DNA from 3 places in the Bacillus sp. JZ39 genome. Region 2 is predicted to be linked to each of the others. Evidence: riboswitches for the same ligand, from Rfam matches in the RefSeq annotation. Region 2 holds a riboswitch; each other region holds the start of a gene.
The links. Region 2 has a riboswitch for thiamine pyrophosphate ahead of tenA (thiaminase II). Riboswitches for the same ligand answer to the same signal wherever they lie in the genome.
Positions count from the first base shown of each region.

Region 1 (4,913 bases), 360 kb from region 2:
ATTTCTTTCGCTAATGAGAGCCGGTCTAGGGAATGGATATAGGAAACCGAATTGACGACAGATTTTGCTTTTCTTGATTGCAGACTGCCGATAAAATGCCATTCCGGATTCCCTTTCATCAATTCCTGTTTGCGGAGCAGTTCCGCATCCCGATTCTCTCCGAGGCAGGTGATGCCAGCATCTACTGCCTCCTGTGCTCTTTCAGGCGATACATATTTAGTGACTGCAATAACCGTAACTTCATCGGAGCTGCGGCCCGATCTGTTACATGCTTCGTTTATTCGTTCGTTTATATGTCGTAAATTATCAACAACACGCAAGATCTTTTATGCCTCCTTCATTCCGATAAAGGACATCATCCGTCCAGTTTTCCCCTGATCGCGGCGGTGAGAATAGAAAAGAGACGGCTCGCTTTCCGTGCATAAACCGCTGACAGAAATTTGTTCACTTGCCAAACCGCTGTCCATCAGTATAAGACGGTTCAGCTCTTTCAGATCAAGCTGATATTGTGCCTTTGCCGTCTGATTAACGGCAAGGTCTGCTGAAACCGGCAATGCGCGGACAGCATCCATGACGCGGTCGTCTACCGTATAGCATGCACCGCTGATAGACGGGCCAATAACAGCGTAAATATCTGAGGGATTTGAACCTTCCTTCTCAGTCCATTGCTTCACCATTTCTCTGCCAATCTGTTTGACGGTGCCTTTCCACCCGGCATGGGCGACTCCGACAAGCGACTGAACCGGATCATAAAAGAAAAGAGGCACACAATCAGCAAAGCATAATGCTAAAAATACATTTTTTTCATTTGTATAGAGCCCGTCCGTTGCTTTTAGAGCCGTGTGATACTCACGGGCGCCTTTTCCCCTATCCCTCTGCGTCACTTTCTGAACGCGATTATCATGTGTCTGATCAGCGAATACCCAAGACTGCAAATCAGTATTAAACATATCGGCAATATATTCACGATTTTTAACTACATCTGCATCTTTGTCATGAACGTGCAATCCTGTATTTAACGATTCAAAAGGCTTTTGGCTGACACCGCCGTTTTTTGTCGTAAATCCGGCAATGACCTCTTTGTTGTTTTGATTCGTTTGAGCCCAGTCTTGTATCATGAGTGTCGAGGGTGTGGTAAGACTGAATGGGTGATATGTATTCATGATGATCCAACCTTTCGACAAACATTTAAAGCGGAATTTCCCACTTATTTTACCACATCTTACTGCATTCGTTGAGCGCCGATTTGCATATTTCTAAATGAAATGTGCCGGAAGAATCGAGACTTCCGGCATTTTCCAATCTTCGGCAGACAAGCAGGTTTATGCATGTGGTTCACTTAATCGGACTAAGATTACATCTTCCCCGATTTTTACTATATTTCGCCATGGAATGACCAATTCCTCTTCTTTTCCAAAAAATCCGAGAACTTTCCCATTTCCTCCGAGTATGATCGCCTGAATTTTTCCAGTGGTCACATTGATATCAATATCACCAATACTCCCCAGCTTTTTTCCGTTTGAGACATTGACGACATCCTTTACCTGAAATTCTGAAATGCTGATCATTCCATCACGTCCTTTTTCCGTCCTTTTGTTCAAGTATATGAACGGGCAGGCTGAACCTTGTCAGCAAGAAGAAATTTTCATGTCATTGTTCTTTTTTCCGGCTGCACCAGCTGATGATAAAATCGAGTATAATTTTTGTATACTCTACTAGCTGCTCAATCGATACCTTCTCGTTCACAGAGTGTGCATTGTGCAGATCTCCAGGACCGTATATTACGCATGGAATACCGGCATCATACAGCCATCCGCCATCTGTAACTGATTGAGAAACGTCAATAATTGGACACTCCCGTTTCACTTTCTGATGAGAGGCAGTTAGCGCTAAGACGCCTGGGTGGCCAGGGTCAACTTCCAATGCCGGAAAAATTTCTCCTCTGTCTTCTATCATAGATGAGCCTCCCCACTTGAATACAGGGCGGTTTTCCCTAAGCCAAATATCACTGTCACTCAGCCGATTGACGTAATCTTCTATTTCCGCTGCCACTTGGTCATGGGTTTCATTCGGATAAAAATGGACTGTGATCCACAACCGGCATTCGTCCGCTATAAAAGCCGCATGTCTGCCGCCTTCTATAACTGCCGGATTAATCGTATTTGTGCCGGGTTTAAAACCAGGATAACTTTTCATAATGGACCAGTGGCGCTCAAGTTCACCGAGCCCCGCAATGATTTTTGCCATTTTTTCAATTGCGCTTGCTCCGAATGTTCCTCCGCCTGCGTGAATCATATTCCGTCTCGTTCCATCATGAAATGTTTGACTGCTTTTGATTTCGATCCAGCCTGTAATGACACCCCCTTGGCCTTGAATATGCATATCGCTCGTATCCGCGACAATTGCAAAATCAGCGTGGTAGCCCCTCTTGCAGCATTCAAGTGTGCCGGCTTCTCCAACTTCCTCCCCAATAACCGATTGCAGAATCAGATCACCTGGAAGTTCAATGCCTGCTTCACGAATCAATTTGACAGCAAACAACACACACGCCATTCCGCCCTTCATATCGGAAGCGCCTCGACCGATTAAGAGACCGTTTTTTTCAATTGGATGAAATGGATCATGCTCCCATTTTTCATCCTCTTTTACCTCTGCCACATCTACATGGCCATTGATAATCAGGCTATAATAATCTGCTGAATCTGTTCCTTTTAGCTTCCCTACAACATTGGGATCTCCAGGGTACACATCCCATTTGTCGATCGAGAATCCCAATTCATTTAAATATCCCGCAATCCATGACTGAATGCCCTCTGTATTTCTTGCAGGCGGAGCAGGTGTTTGATAAGAAATCAGCGTTTTCGCAAGCTGAATAAGCTCCTCCTTATGTTCTTCCACTTTTTTGAGCAAAGAGTCTATTTGTTGATCCAATGTAAATCCGCTCCTATTCTTTAAAATCAAAAAAGCCGTTTCAAATGTGATGAAACGGCTTAATAAAAACAAACGGAGTCCGATGTACTCCGCTTTTCACCGCTTCCCTCCGCTGGCATGATCCAGATCAGGTCAAAAGGGTTGAGACAAAGTCTCTCTCAGCTTCGCAAAGCACCCCTAGGATGAATCTATATATGTTTGTCAGGCATTCGTTATCGGCTCAGCTCTTGTTAAAAACGGCCGATCCTGATTCCATAATACATGGATTGGCGTATCAAAAAAAGCGGAGAGTATTTGATCAGTAAGCATTTCCTTTATTTCTCCGGATCCAAAGACCTCTCCCTGTTTTAATAAAAGGGCTTTATCAAAGACAGGCAAAATTTCTTCAGCATGATGAGTCACATAAAGGATAGATGGTGCATTTTCTTTGTTTGCAATGTATGTAATCGTATCTAACAGCTTTTCCCGGGCAATAAAATCCAGTCCTGTGACTGGTTCATCCAGTATCAGCAACTCCGGATCGGCCATTAGTGCTCTAGCAATCAATGCTCTTTGTTTTTCCCCTTGAGAAAGGGTTTCATAGCGGCGATCGGCATATTCAATTGCTCCCAAGTCCTCTAACAAACCTATCGCTTTTTCCCTGGTTTCCTTACTTGGCGTTTCATATAACCCAATCGAAGCGTAAGCTCCGCTCAAAGCAATTTCAAAGGCTGAATCTGCCGGATACAATTTTTGCTGAAGAGCTGCTGAGACGAGGCCAATTTTACGTCTGAGCTTTTCCCCAAGCTCTGTTTTGCCAAATTCATGGCCGAGCACCTGCATCTCGCCTGATGTTGGAAAATAATATGAGCAAAGCATATTTAACAGCGCTGTCTTCCCGGCGCCATTTAGGCCGTAAAGCACCCAATTTTCCTTTTCTTCCACCTTCCAATGAATATCTCTCAGTATCCATTTCCCATTCCGTTTTAGTGAGACATTGTCAAGCTGCAAAATCATCGTGGTCCTCCTCTTTATTGCCTTTTATAATTGTTTTAATTTTCATAAAACTTTGTACGAACTAGGATACCTTACTTTTTCCAAAACGTAAACCATCCATAATCAATAGAAAAGCCTTTAAAACAACATCGTTTTAAAGGCTTTTCATTATTGATGAATATTTTTATTCATTTGTTTGATAGCCGCTTTTTCAAGTCTGGACACCTGCGCTTGAGAAATTCCGATTTCCTCGGCGACTTCCATTTGGGTTTTCCCTTGGAAGAATCGCTTTCTCAAAATCATTTTTTCCCTATCGTTCAGCCTTCTCATGCCCTCTTTTAAAGCCAGCTCTTCAATCCATTGTGAATCTGTATTACGCTCATCACTGATTTGGTCCATCACATAGATCGGGTCTCCGCCGTCGTTATAGATCGGTTCAAATAGAGAAACCGGATCCTGGATGGCATCAAGCGCAAATACAATTTCCTCATGCGGTACTTCAAGAACTTTTGCGATGTCTTCTGCAGTCGGCTCCTTGCTTGTCTCACTGATTAACCGCTCTCTTACCTGAAGCGCCTTGTAAGCGATGTCCCGGAGTGATCTTGAGACACGGATCGGGTTATTATCACGTAAATACCTGCGGATCTCTCCGATAATCATAGGTACAGCGTATGTTGAAAACTTAACATTGTGGCTTAGGTCAAAATTATCAATGGATTTCATTAGTCCGATGCAGCCGACTTGAAATAAGTCATCAACATACTCCCCTCTGTTATTAAATCGTTGAATGACACTTAAGACAAGACGCAAGTTCCCGTTTACAAGCTTTTCTCTTGCTGAATCATCGCCTTCATCCTGCAGCTGCCTAAACAGCTTTCTCATCTCTTCATTCTTGAGTACTGGTAATTTGGAGGTATCCACCCCGCAGATTTCGACTTTATTTCTCGACACTTTTTTCCCTCCCTACAGGAGCTGCTGTACAACGTTAAGTATCTCCTTGGGTGGGA
Region 1 covers NZ_CP096389.1:1,573,923-1,578,835, reverse strand. The annotation lists gene M1D65_RS08265 (YggS family pyridoxal phosphate-dependent enzyme) at 1-320, opposite strand, end outside; gene pgeF (peptidoglycan editing factor PgeF) at 327-1,163, opposite strand; gene M1D65_RS08255 (YlmC/YmxH family sporulation protein) at 1,323-1,568, opposite strand; gene ylmB (N-formyl-4-amino-5-aminomethyl-2-methylpyrimidine deformylase) at 1,651-2,931, opposite strand; TPP riboswitch at 3,019-3,120, opposite strand; gene M1D65_RS08245 (ABC transporter ATP-binding protein) at 3,133-3,927, opposite strand; gene sigG (RNA polymerase sporulation sigma factor SigG) at 4,075-4,857, opposite strand.
Region 1: another riboswitch for thiamine pyrophosphate. It lies ahead of ylmB (N-formyl-4-amino-5-aminomethyl-2-methylpyrimidine deformylase); the one in region 2 lies ahead of tenA (thiaminase II).

Region 2 (4,913 bases):
GACGCATACGGCTCTTTTTCTAACACCTCTTCTTTTGAATACCAGCTGACAGAGTCCAAATCGTCCATCTGTCTCAGCTGCAGCACATCTTCTTCAGAAAATGCAAGCTTAAACATACCGCCGTTATGCTGCCTGATATCCACACCAGATAATGCATAAAGCTCTTCTCCAAGACCTTTGTACAGACGCTGACTGTGCATGGCGAAATCAAAAAACGCGTCACGTTCCTCGCATTCGGCATGGGCGCCCAGCATTCCGGCAGCGGCACTTGTCGTTCTGCCGCCCATTGTTCCGCTTTCAAACAATGCGGTGCTTTTGTTTTCCTTTGCCAAATGATAAGCAATCGCGGAACCGATAATTCCGCCTCCAATCACCACTGCTTCATAATGCCTTTTCATAGCGCATCTCCTTTAGCTTGCGGGAATATCGTCTGGCTGCTTCCAAGGGCTCAGCGGAAGAGAAAATTCCTGACATAACAGCAATGCCGTCTGCCCCTGCTTGTTTTACGTCTCTTAACCTGTCCGGCGTCAACCCCCCGATGGCTATAACCGGGATGGAAATCCGCTGTTTGATATCTGACAGCAAAGATACTCCTCTGCCTTCAAGACCCTTTTTGCAATCCGTTTCAAACACATGGCCGAACAGCACGTAGTCCGCGTCTTCCTTTTCTGCTTGAACCGCTTCCTCCAGTGAATGCACCGACCTCCCGATATGAAGGTGTGGAAATCTGGCTCTGACCTGCTTTGGTGAAAAGCTGCCGCTTGGCAGCTGCACGCGGTGAATAGTAGAGAAAAGCGCAATATCCACGCGCCCGTTCATCACCAGTTTTCGTTTATCTATACCGCCTTCAAAAATAAGCTCGAGCAGTTTCAAAATATCCGCCGCCGATTTTGAGCGTTCCCGAATATGAATAAAATCAACTTCATTCTGAATCGTAATGATGATTCTCGCTAGCTCTTCTACCGGCTTGCTGTCATCCGTTATGGCGTGAAGCTCCACATTCCTCCACCTCTTTTATGGCGCTGTCAGACCAGCCTTCTTTTCGATAGGCCATTCCCCAAAATTGATATTCATAGTAGCTGGAGATGACAAAATTCTCTTTCATCTTGGCACGCACTTCCTCCGTGCTGTTTTCCGCCAGCTCATTAAAGCGGTTGATTTGCTCCTCGACCTGTTGTCTAAACCAATCACCGCCATATGTGCCAATCCACTTCTGATAAATTGGATGCCCCGGATCACAATGCAGCAATTTCTCACCAACCTCGTAATAGAGCCAATAGCATGGCAGCAGGGCCGCTAAGATTTCAGCGAAATTCCCGCTCAAAACCGAACGGTACATATGGGATGTATAAGAGTACGCAGTAGGAGACGGCTTAAACGCCTTACGCTCTTCCTCGCTGATTTCCAACAGCTCGGCAAACTCCCGATGAAGCGCCATTTCCGCCTCATATGTACCTTGGGCATGGCTTGCCATCCGCCCCGTTGTATAAAGGTCCTTCGCATAAGCGGCGCCAAATGACTGCACCTTTGCAAAATGCGTTAAATAATAGGAATCCTGAAGTACGTAGTATTTAAAACGGTCAATCGGAAGCGTTCCGTCACCGATTCCTTGAACGAACGGATGGACAAAGCTCCCCTCCCACCATTCTGCGGCTGCACTGCGGCATTCTTCTGAAAACTTCACAAATCATTCCCCCTCTGAAAATAAAAAAACCACTTTCCCGCAAGGAAAAGTGGTTTGGAATTGGCATAGTAAAATAACACAAATACCGCTCCACTTCCCTACGCAGGTCTGAACCTGTTCAAGTTATGAGGGTCTAAAAGTCACACTTTTATCTCAGCCCTTATGAAGGACACCCCTAGTGGTTAAACGAATACATATTGAATTGTTCTGCACCTCTATATTAACACGAATCCTTATTTGGTCAAGATTTATCCTTCCAATGTTTTCTTAAGATCCGTTACGTACCCCCGAGATCCGGTGACAATTAAGCGATCTCCCAATTTCAGCCTAGTATCCCCATGAGGAACAATGCTGTCCACACCTCTGAAAATCCTGACAAAGATGACGTCGCCTGTTAAAGGGAATTCCCGTAAAATGACACCATCATATTTACTGTTCTCCATATTAATTTGATACAGCGAAGACTCTTGGTTCGTGAGCAGCTTCATGACGCCAGGCGCTTCTATCAGTGCGCGAAGCAGCGTTTTTGTCGACAGCAGAATAGAAAAGATGCTGATTCCCTGCTCCTTCAAAGCTGCTTCATGCTCCGGTGATCCTACGCTTGCAATGACTCTTTCTGTGCCTTTTTCTTTTGCAAGTAATGCAATGTCTGCATTCATATCTTCTTTCCCGGTCGCCACAACGAGAATATCCGTTTCAAAAATGCCGAGTGATTCAAGCGTCTCGTGTTCATAGTCAGAAATTGTTTCAACAGCAAACACTGATTCTGACAGCTTTTCCTCCGCATTCTCTTGGTAGACGTGTACAACACGCACGTCATACTCTTCCTCTGGCAATTCAAGTGTAACAGGCAAAGTCATTTGATTGGCGCCAATGAACGTAATCATCTTTTTCTCCTCCGGCTGCTCTTCCCGTTTGTATAATTTTTTAAAACAGATCGGCGTAAAAATACTTGCAATGACAGCTACTAAAATTAGCGCTCCTGACATATTTGCACTGATCACGTGAAGCTGCTGGCCGATTGTTGCAGCGGCAATCACGAGCGAAAGCGTTGATGTCAGCAGGAAACCAGACGCGAAAATGGTTCGGTTATCATACCACTTCTTTAAGTACATGACAGGAATGATTTTGCTGACTAACAGCGCCAGCAGCAGGAGCGGAATCATGATTAAAATTGTTTTATCCTGGAAAAGAGTCCAAATATCAAGCTTCACACCGACCATCACGAAGAAAATCGGTATTAAGAACCCATAACCGAATGAGTCCAGCTGCTGAACAAGTTCTTTGTTTGGCGAAAGCAGGGAAACAAGAACCCCCGCTAAGAAAGCGCCGAGAATATTTTCCGCCCCAAGTGATTCAGACAGGGCAACGAGTACAATAATTAACGTAAAAATGGCACGCGTCCCGATCTGGATCGTCCCTTTTGACATGGATTGAACAAAAGAGCGATGTTTGAAGACCCGGCCGAAAAAGTAAAGCACCACTCCGGCCGCAAACAGAATCATCAGGAGCCACATGTTTCCGCTGTCCTCTCCGTATAAAGAAGAAAAAACAGCAAGAAGAATCATCGTGGCCAAATCAGCAATGACAGCAACAAGTAAAATAATCTGCCCGATATTCGAATTCATGATCCGTTCTTCTTTTAATGTTGGAACGACAACGCCTAATGAAATCGTTGAAATAATCAGGGTCATCAAAAATGCATTTTGGATAAATCCGGCCAAGACGAACCCATAGGACAAGAGCAATGATAAAATAAAAATACCGACGAAAATAACAGATGCCGCAGCAAACGTATTCGGCGCTTCCTTGCCATTCGGCAGGAACTGCTTTTTCTTTCCTTTCTCAAACGACGAAAAATCAATTTCAAGCCCGCTTAAAAACATTAAAAAGATAAATCCGAGCATAGAGAGTGTCTGGAGCCAGGTGTCACCCTCCACAACTAAATTAAGGCCGCTTTTCCCAATAATCAGCCCCATAATGATTTCAGCAACAACAACCGGGATGCTGAGTTTAAACCGATGCAAAAGGATGGGTGTCAAAAATGCAACGATAAGTACAACAACTAAAGATGCGACAGATGTATGCGCCATAATCAGAACCTCCTTTTTAAGTCAGGGTTATGCTAGTTCTCACTCAGAGAACAAAACCTCATTTTTAAAAAACATAACGCGATTTTAACAAGGGTGATGATGAAAAATAAAGTGATAAGGTCTTAATCCTGTTTAGAAAATGATTCTTCTTCTATAATTTGCACATAAAAGCTTGTGATGACTCACAACACTTTGCTTCATAATAAATAAAACAATCGGTAAGGAGGATACCGCATGGCTTACGATATCATCAGCGATATTCATGGCTGCTATGACGAAATGACTGCATTAATCCAAAAGCTTGGCTATACAATCAAAAATGGAGTACCTATCCATGAAGAAGGCAGGGTGCTTGTTTTTGCCGGAGATTTAACTGACAGAGGGCCCAAATCGATAGAGGTCATCCGATTTGTAGCCGGCGCTTACGAAAAAGGCGCTGTGCGTTATGTCCCGGGAAACCATTGCAATAAATTATATCGTTACTTAAAAGGAAATCCGGTAAAAGTGATGCATGGTCTCGAAACAACAGCGGCAGAGCTTGAGGAACTTTCTAAAGATGAGAGAAAATCAGTCAGCGAACAGTTTATGAAGCTGTACGAAACAGCGCCGCTTTACGACATCTTACATAATGGAGAATTAGTTGTCGCCCATGCTGGCATAAGAGCTGACGATATCGGCAAATATACCCGGAGAGTGAAGGACTTTGTGCTTTACGGTGACGTGACGGGTGAAACATATCCGGACGGCAGACCCGTCAGACGTGATTGGGCGGCAGCCTATAACGGAAAGGCTTGGGTGGTATACGGTCATACACCTGTGAAAGAGCCTCGGAAGGTCAATCGCACCATCAACATTGATACAGGCTGCGTGTTCGGAAATCAACTGACAGGCTTTCGCTTTCCAGAAATAGAAACCGTCTCTGTTCCAAGCTCCCTGCCTTACGACGAATCAAGATTTCGCCCCATATAAAAAAGGAGAGAATCAATGATTCTCTCCTTTTATCAGTTTTCTCATATCCTGAGGCAGTGGAGCATGAAACGTCATGTTCTCCTGTGTCAGCGGATGGATAAACGAAAGATGCTCGCTGTGCAGAGCCTGCCGGCCAATTTCCTGTCTCGTTCCGCCGTACAGTGTAT
Region 2 covers NZ_CP096389.1:1,209,665-1,214,577, reverse strand. The annotation lists gene thiO (glycine oxidase ThiO) at 1-398, opposite strand, end outside; gene tenI (thiazole tautomerase TenI) at 382-999, opposite strand; gene tenA (thiaminase II) at 974-1,684, opposite strand; TPP riboswitch at 1,763-1,871, opposite strand; gene M1D65_RS06280 (monovalent cation:proton antiporter family protein) at 1,933-3,777, opposite strand; gene prpE (bis(5'-nucleosyl)-tetraphosphatase PrpE) at 4,012-4,746, shown strand; gene M1D65_RS06270 (RluA family pseudouridine synthase) at 4,759-4,913, opposite strand, start outside.

Region 3 (4,913 bases), 290 kb from region 2:
GATGTGGGTGTGTGGAAAAGACAAAATTGACCGGACGTATCGTGACACGGGATGATCCGGACTTTCGAGTTAAACGATGGGAGACTACGTAAATTGGCCAGATATCAAAATCAGAAACTGGCCAAGAACATATTACGGCGAAAACGTTGAACGACTCCGCCGTGTCAAAACGAAATATGATCCAGAAAATGTTTTCCGCTTTGAACAGAGTATTCCTCCGCTTCGACGCTCTCTGTTTTTCTAAAAAAATGAAGATGGAGCATTCTCCATCTTCATCTTATTTATTGATATAAATTGCTTCCCGTATCGACAAACTCTTTTGCTTTTTCTTTTAATCCTTTATTTATGGCTTCTGCTTCACTGAGATCGTTTTTCTTCGCATAATCCCGAATATCCTGTGAAATTCTCATGCTGCAAAATTTCGGACCGCACATGGAACAAAAGTGAGCGGTTTTTGCTCCTTCAGCAGGCAGGGTTTCATCATGGTATTCAAGGGCTCTCTCCGGATCAAGAGATAAATTAAACTGATCCCGCCAGCGGAATTCAAAACGGGCTTTCGATAACGCATCATCCCGGATTTGCGCTCCGGGATGCCCTTTTGCAAGGTCCGCAGCGTGCGCAGCGATCTTATATGTAATGACTCCTTCACGAACATCATCACGGTTTGGCAGCCCCAAATGCTCCTTCGGCGTTACATAACAAAGCATTGCTGTCCCATACCAACCGATCATCGCCGCTCCGATCGCTGAAGTAATATGGTCATATCCCGGCGCAATATCCGTTGTCAACGGCCCCAATGTGTAAAAAGGCGCTTCTTTACAAATGTCCATTTGTTTATCGACGTTCTCTTTGATTTTATGCATCGGAACATGTCCAGGACCCTCAATCATCACCTGAACATCATGCTTCCAGGCAATTTGCGTCAGCTCTCCAAGCGTCTCTAATTCAGCAAACTGCGCTTCGTCATTGGCATCAGCAATTGATCCGGGACGCAAACCATCCCCAAGTGAGAAAGCAATATCATACATTTTCATAATCTCACATATTTCTTCAAAATGTGTGTATAAAAAGCTTTCTTGATGATGAGCCAGACACCACTGCGCCATAATCGCTCCCCCGCGTGACACAATACCAGTTGTCCGTTTGGCAGTCAGCGGTACATACCTAAGCAAAACACCCGCGTGAATCGTAAAATAATCCACTCCCTGCTCTGCCTGCTCGATTAGCGTATCACGATAAATCTCCCACGTTAAATCCTCCGCTACGCCGTTTACTTTTTCAAGCGCCTGATAAATCGGAACAGTTCCCACAGGCACGGGGCAATTGCGGATAATCCATTCACGCGTCGTATGAATATCTTTTCCGGTAGAGAGATCCATCATCGTATCCGCTCCCCAGCGGATGGCCCACGTCATTTTTTCCACTTCTTCTTCAATGGATGACGTAACCGCTGAATTCCCGATATTCGCATTAATCTTCACATGAAAATTCCGGCCGATAATCATTGGCTCACTTTCAGGGTGATTAATGTTTGAAGGAATAATCGCCCGGCCGCTGGCTACCTCGTCTCTGACGAATTCAGGAGACACATGCTCACGAATGGCGATAAATTCCATCTCAGGTGTAATGATCCCCTTTTTTGCATAGTGCATTTGTGTGACATTTTGACCTGCCTTCGCCCTCAGCGGTTTCCGCTTTAATCCTGGGTAGCTTACGTTTGGATTTGCTTTTTTATAACCGTTATCTTCTGGTTTTATAGCCCGACCTTCATACTCTTCCACGTCACCGCGCTCTGTGATCCATTTTTGGCGGAGCGGCTTTAATCCTTCTTGAATATTAATGGTTACTTCAGGGTCCGTATACGGTCCGCTTGTATCATAGACACGCACAGGCGCGTTTTCCTCTTCGCCGAACGATCCCGTCGTCGGACTCAATAGGATCTCCCTCATCGGCACTTGGATGTCCGAAGAAGAACCCTCCACGTATACCTTCTTGCTGCCTGAAAAACTTGACATAATGGAAATGTTGGCTTGCTGCACTGAATTGTTTTGCATTACTTTTCCTTCCCCTCTCTACGTTTGAAAGGACAAAATCAAGCCCATAACCAGCACAAAAAACCGGATTCATATAAATGAACCCGGTTACAGTCAGAAAGAAACATATTATTGCCCAGCAAGACAATAACAAAAACAATTCCTCTACTTCCCCACGCTGGTACGAACCAGATCAGGTCCAAAGGGTTAAGAAGCTTACCTTCTCTCTCAGCCCGAAAGCGGGCACCCCCAGTAACTATTGATTTCGCACTCATCTTATCATAAAATCAATCTGAAAAAAAGAGGAATATAGATAATATTCAGCCAATTTCACCCTAAATATTTGACCGGCAACGGGATTTCAGCTATTTCATGTTCAGCCATCATCACCCGATATGCCTTTCCTTCCGACCTTGAACTCACAGTCTGAAACAGCTGATCATTTATGAAATGGAGAGCAGCCCCATCATCCGCTGCATAGCCACTGCATAAGAACTTGTTAGATATCAGCTGGTGGTATGCCGGTCTCCGATCCTTTTCCCCGTCATAATGGGGACAAAAGCTCCCTTGCAAAAAACCTAAACTTTTCAAACTTGTCAGCGGTCCGGCTGAATCCGTCACCCCTTCTTCAAACCAGCAGATCGCACCGGCACTTAATCCAGCTAAAACCACACCGTTCTTCCATGCTTCCCTAAGAATCTGGTCAAGCCCCCACTCTTTCCATAACACAAGTAAATTCCGCGTATTTCCCCCGCCAACATAAATCACGTCCATTTCCATAACAAAAGAAGTTAAATCTGTTGATGGCGGCTTAAACAAAGATAAGTGAGACGGCACACAATCCAGTGTTTGAAATGCATGATAAAACCGCTGAATATAGTTTTGGGAATCTCCGCTCGCCGTCGGCAAAAAACAAATACGAGGCTGCTCTCGTTTTGATTGATTGAGGATATATTGATCGAGGGACAAATTATCCGGCTCCATCGAAAAACCCCCGCCCCCCATCGCAATAATCTGCTTCATCATCACACCCCCCAACAAAATTTGTTGCTTATTATAGCATTTTGTATAGAAGCAAGAAACAAAGCCAAATACTTTCTTATCAGAGCTGCTAAAAAAACAAAGGGGGTGGTTTCCCATTGAACAAAGTCTTTGTCCCAAAGATATTCTTGATTTGTTAACAACAATAAAAACCAGCATTAACAAATACACTGTCGCAATAACAGAAGCCGAAAATCCCCACATCAGAAGAGCATTGCATGATCAATTAGATACAGCTGTGTATCTCCATGATGAACTGTCAGATTTTCTGTTAGAAAAGGGGTGGCTCGGGTGAGCAATTTCAAATCGATTCACTTTTATCTTGTAGCAAAAACCACAAAAAGAGACGGGATCTCAAAGATGAGATGCCGTCTCTTTTTTATTGCTCCACTCTTCTTAAAGCCTCATTTACCGTTTCTTTTATAAACGCGTCTTCACCGCTTAATCGGTCTAAACTGAGATCGCCGTTTCTCAGCCTTTCGGAAATATTGTTTATATCCTCCTCTACTGTGATTTGCAGCTCACCTGCCAAAAACATTCTGTGTAATTCATCTGCAACCAAACTTTCTTTATTCACTTCCATCCACTCCTTTATTTTCAATATTATTCTTAGTCTGTCCCTAGGCCGAGACGAATAATAGGAAAAAAGTATGAATCAAACGAATCTTTTTTCCTCCTTCTTGCGTATATCTGTTGAGAAAAAAGAAAAAGGGGAAGATCTAACATGTCATTTTTTAAGAAACTTGCGGCAAGTGCCGGAATTGGAGCTGCAAAAGTAGATACAATTTTAGAAAAAGACGCATATTTTCCAGGAGAAGAAGTACAGGGAACGGTACATGTCAAAGGCGGAAAAATCGCTCAGGACATCCGTTATATCGATTTACAGCTTAGCACACGGTATGTCATTGTAAAAGACGATGAAGAGCACCGGAAATACGCTACAATTCATTCTTTCCGGGTCACTGGTTCATTTACCATACAGCCTGGTGAAGAGCATCAATTTCCGTTCACATTCACTCTGCCTCTAGATACGCCGATGACTGTAGGGAAAGTAGAGGTTGCCGTGGTGACAGACCTTGACATTCAAGGCGGTATCGATAAATCCGATCATGACCGCATTTTCGTTGAAGCGCACCCTTGGATTGAAAATGTGCTGGAAGCAATCGAAAACCTGGGCTTCCGTCTTAACGAAGCAGACTGTGAACAAGCGCCCTACTTCCAGCGTCGTCTTCCGTTCGTTCAAGAATTCGAATTCGTTCCGACTTCCGGATATTATCGTCAGATGCTTGATGAATTAGAACTCATTTTCCTTTTAGACGAAGACGGTTTGGAAATCATTTTCGAAGTCGACCGCAGAGCAAGAGGACTCCGAGGGTGGCTGGAAGAGATGTATAATGACGAAGAACAGCTTGTACGCGTCCGTTTCAGCCAATCAGAGCTTGAAGATACAGAAGAGCTAGAAGAGGTGCTAGAAGAGATCCTAGACCAATACGCTGAGTAAGCATAAAAAATAAAAACCCGTTTCTGTTAAGAAACGGGTTTTTCAGTATACCGGTGGTCGGGGTCGAACCGACACTCCAGAAGGAACACGATTTTGAGTCGTGCGCGTCTGCCAATTCCGCCACACCGGCAAGTTTTACGTCGTATCTAACCGACGAATATAAATATATCATGGATCTCATAAAGTGTCAACGTATTTCAAAAAAGTTTTTTTGGAAATATAAAATAAAAGTGTTGAAAGACTAGCTATACAGCCGCTTTATAATAGGCCTCGAAACTTAACTTGTTATGATAAATCAAAGCATTAAAAAAATGATCTACTTATGTAGATCATTAATA
Region 3 covers NZ_CP096389.1:924,351-929,263, reverse strand. The annotation lists partial or broken gene M1D65_RS04805 (BBE domain-containing protein) at 74-244, shown strand; gene thiC (phosphomethylpyrimidine synthase ThiC) at 282-2,054, opposite strand; TPP riboswitch at 2,187-2,294, opposite strand; gene M1D65_RS04795 (Type 1 glutamine amidotransferase-like domain-containing protein) at 2,364-3,056, opposite strand; partial or broken gene M1D65_RS04790 (spore coat protein) at 3,098-3,369, shown strand; gene M1D65_RS04785 (hypothetical protein) at 3,454-3,657, opposite strand; gene spo0M (sporulation control protein Spo0M) at 3,799-4,575, shown strand; tRNA gene M1D65_RS04775 (tRNA-Leu) at 4,624-4,705, opposite strand.
Region 3: another riboswitch for thiamine pyrophosphate. It lies ahead of thiC (phosphomethylpyrimidine synthase ThiC); the one in region 2 lies ahead of tenA (thiaminase II).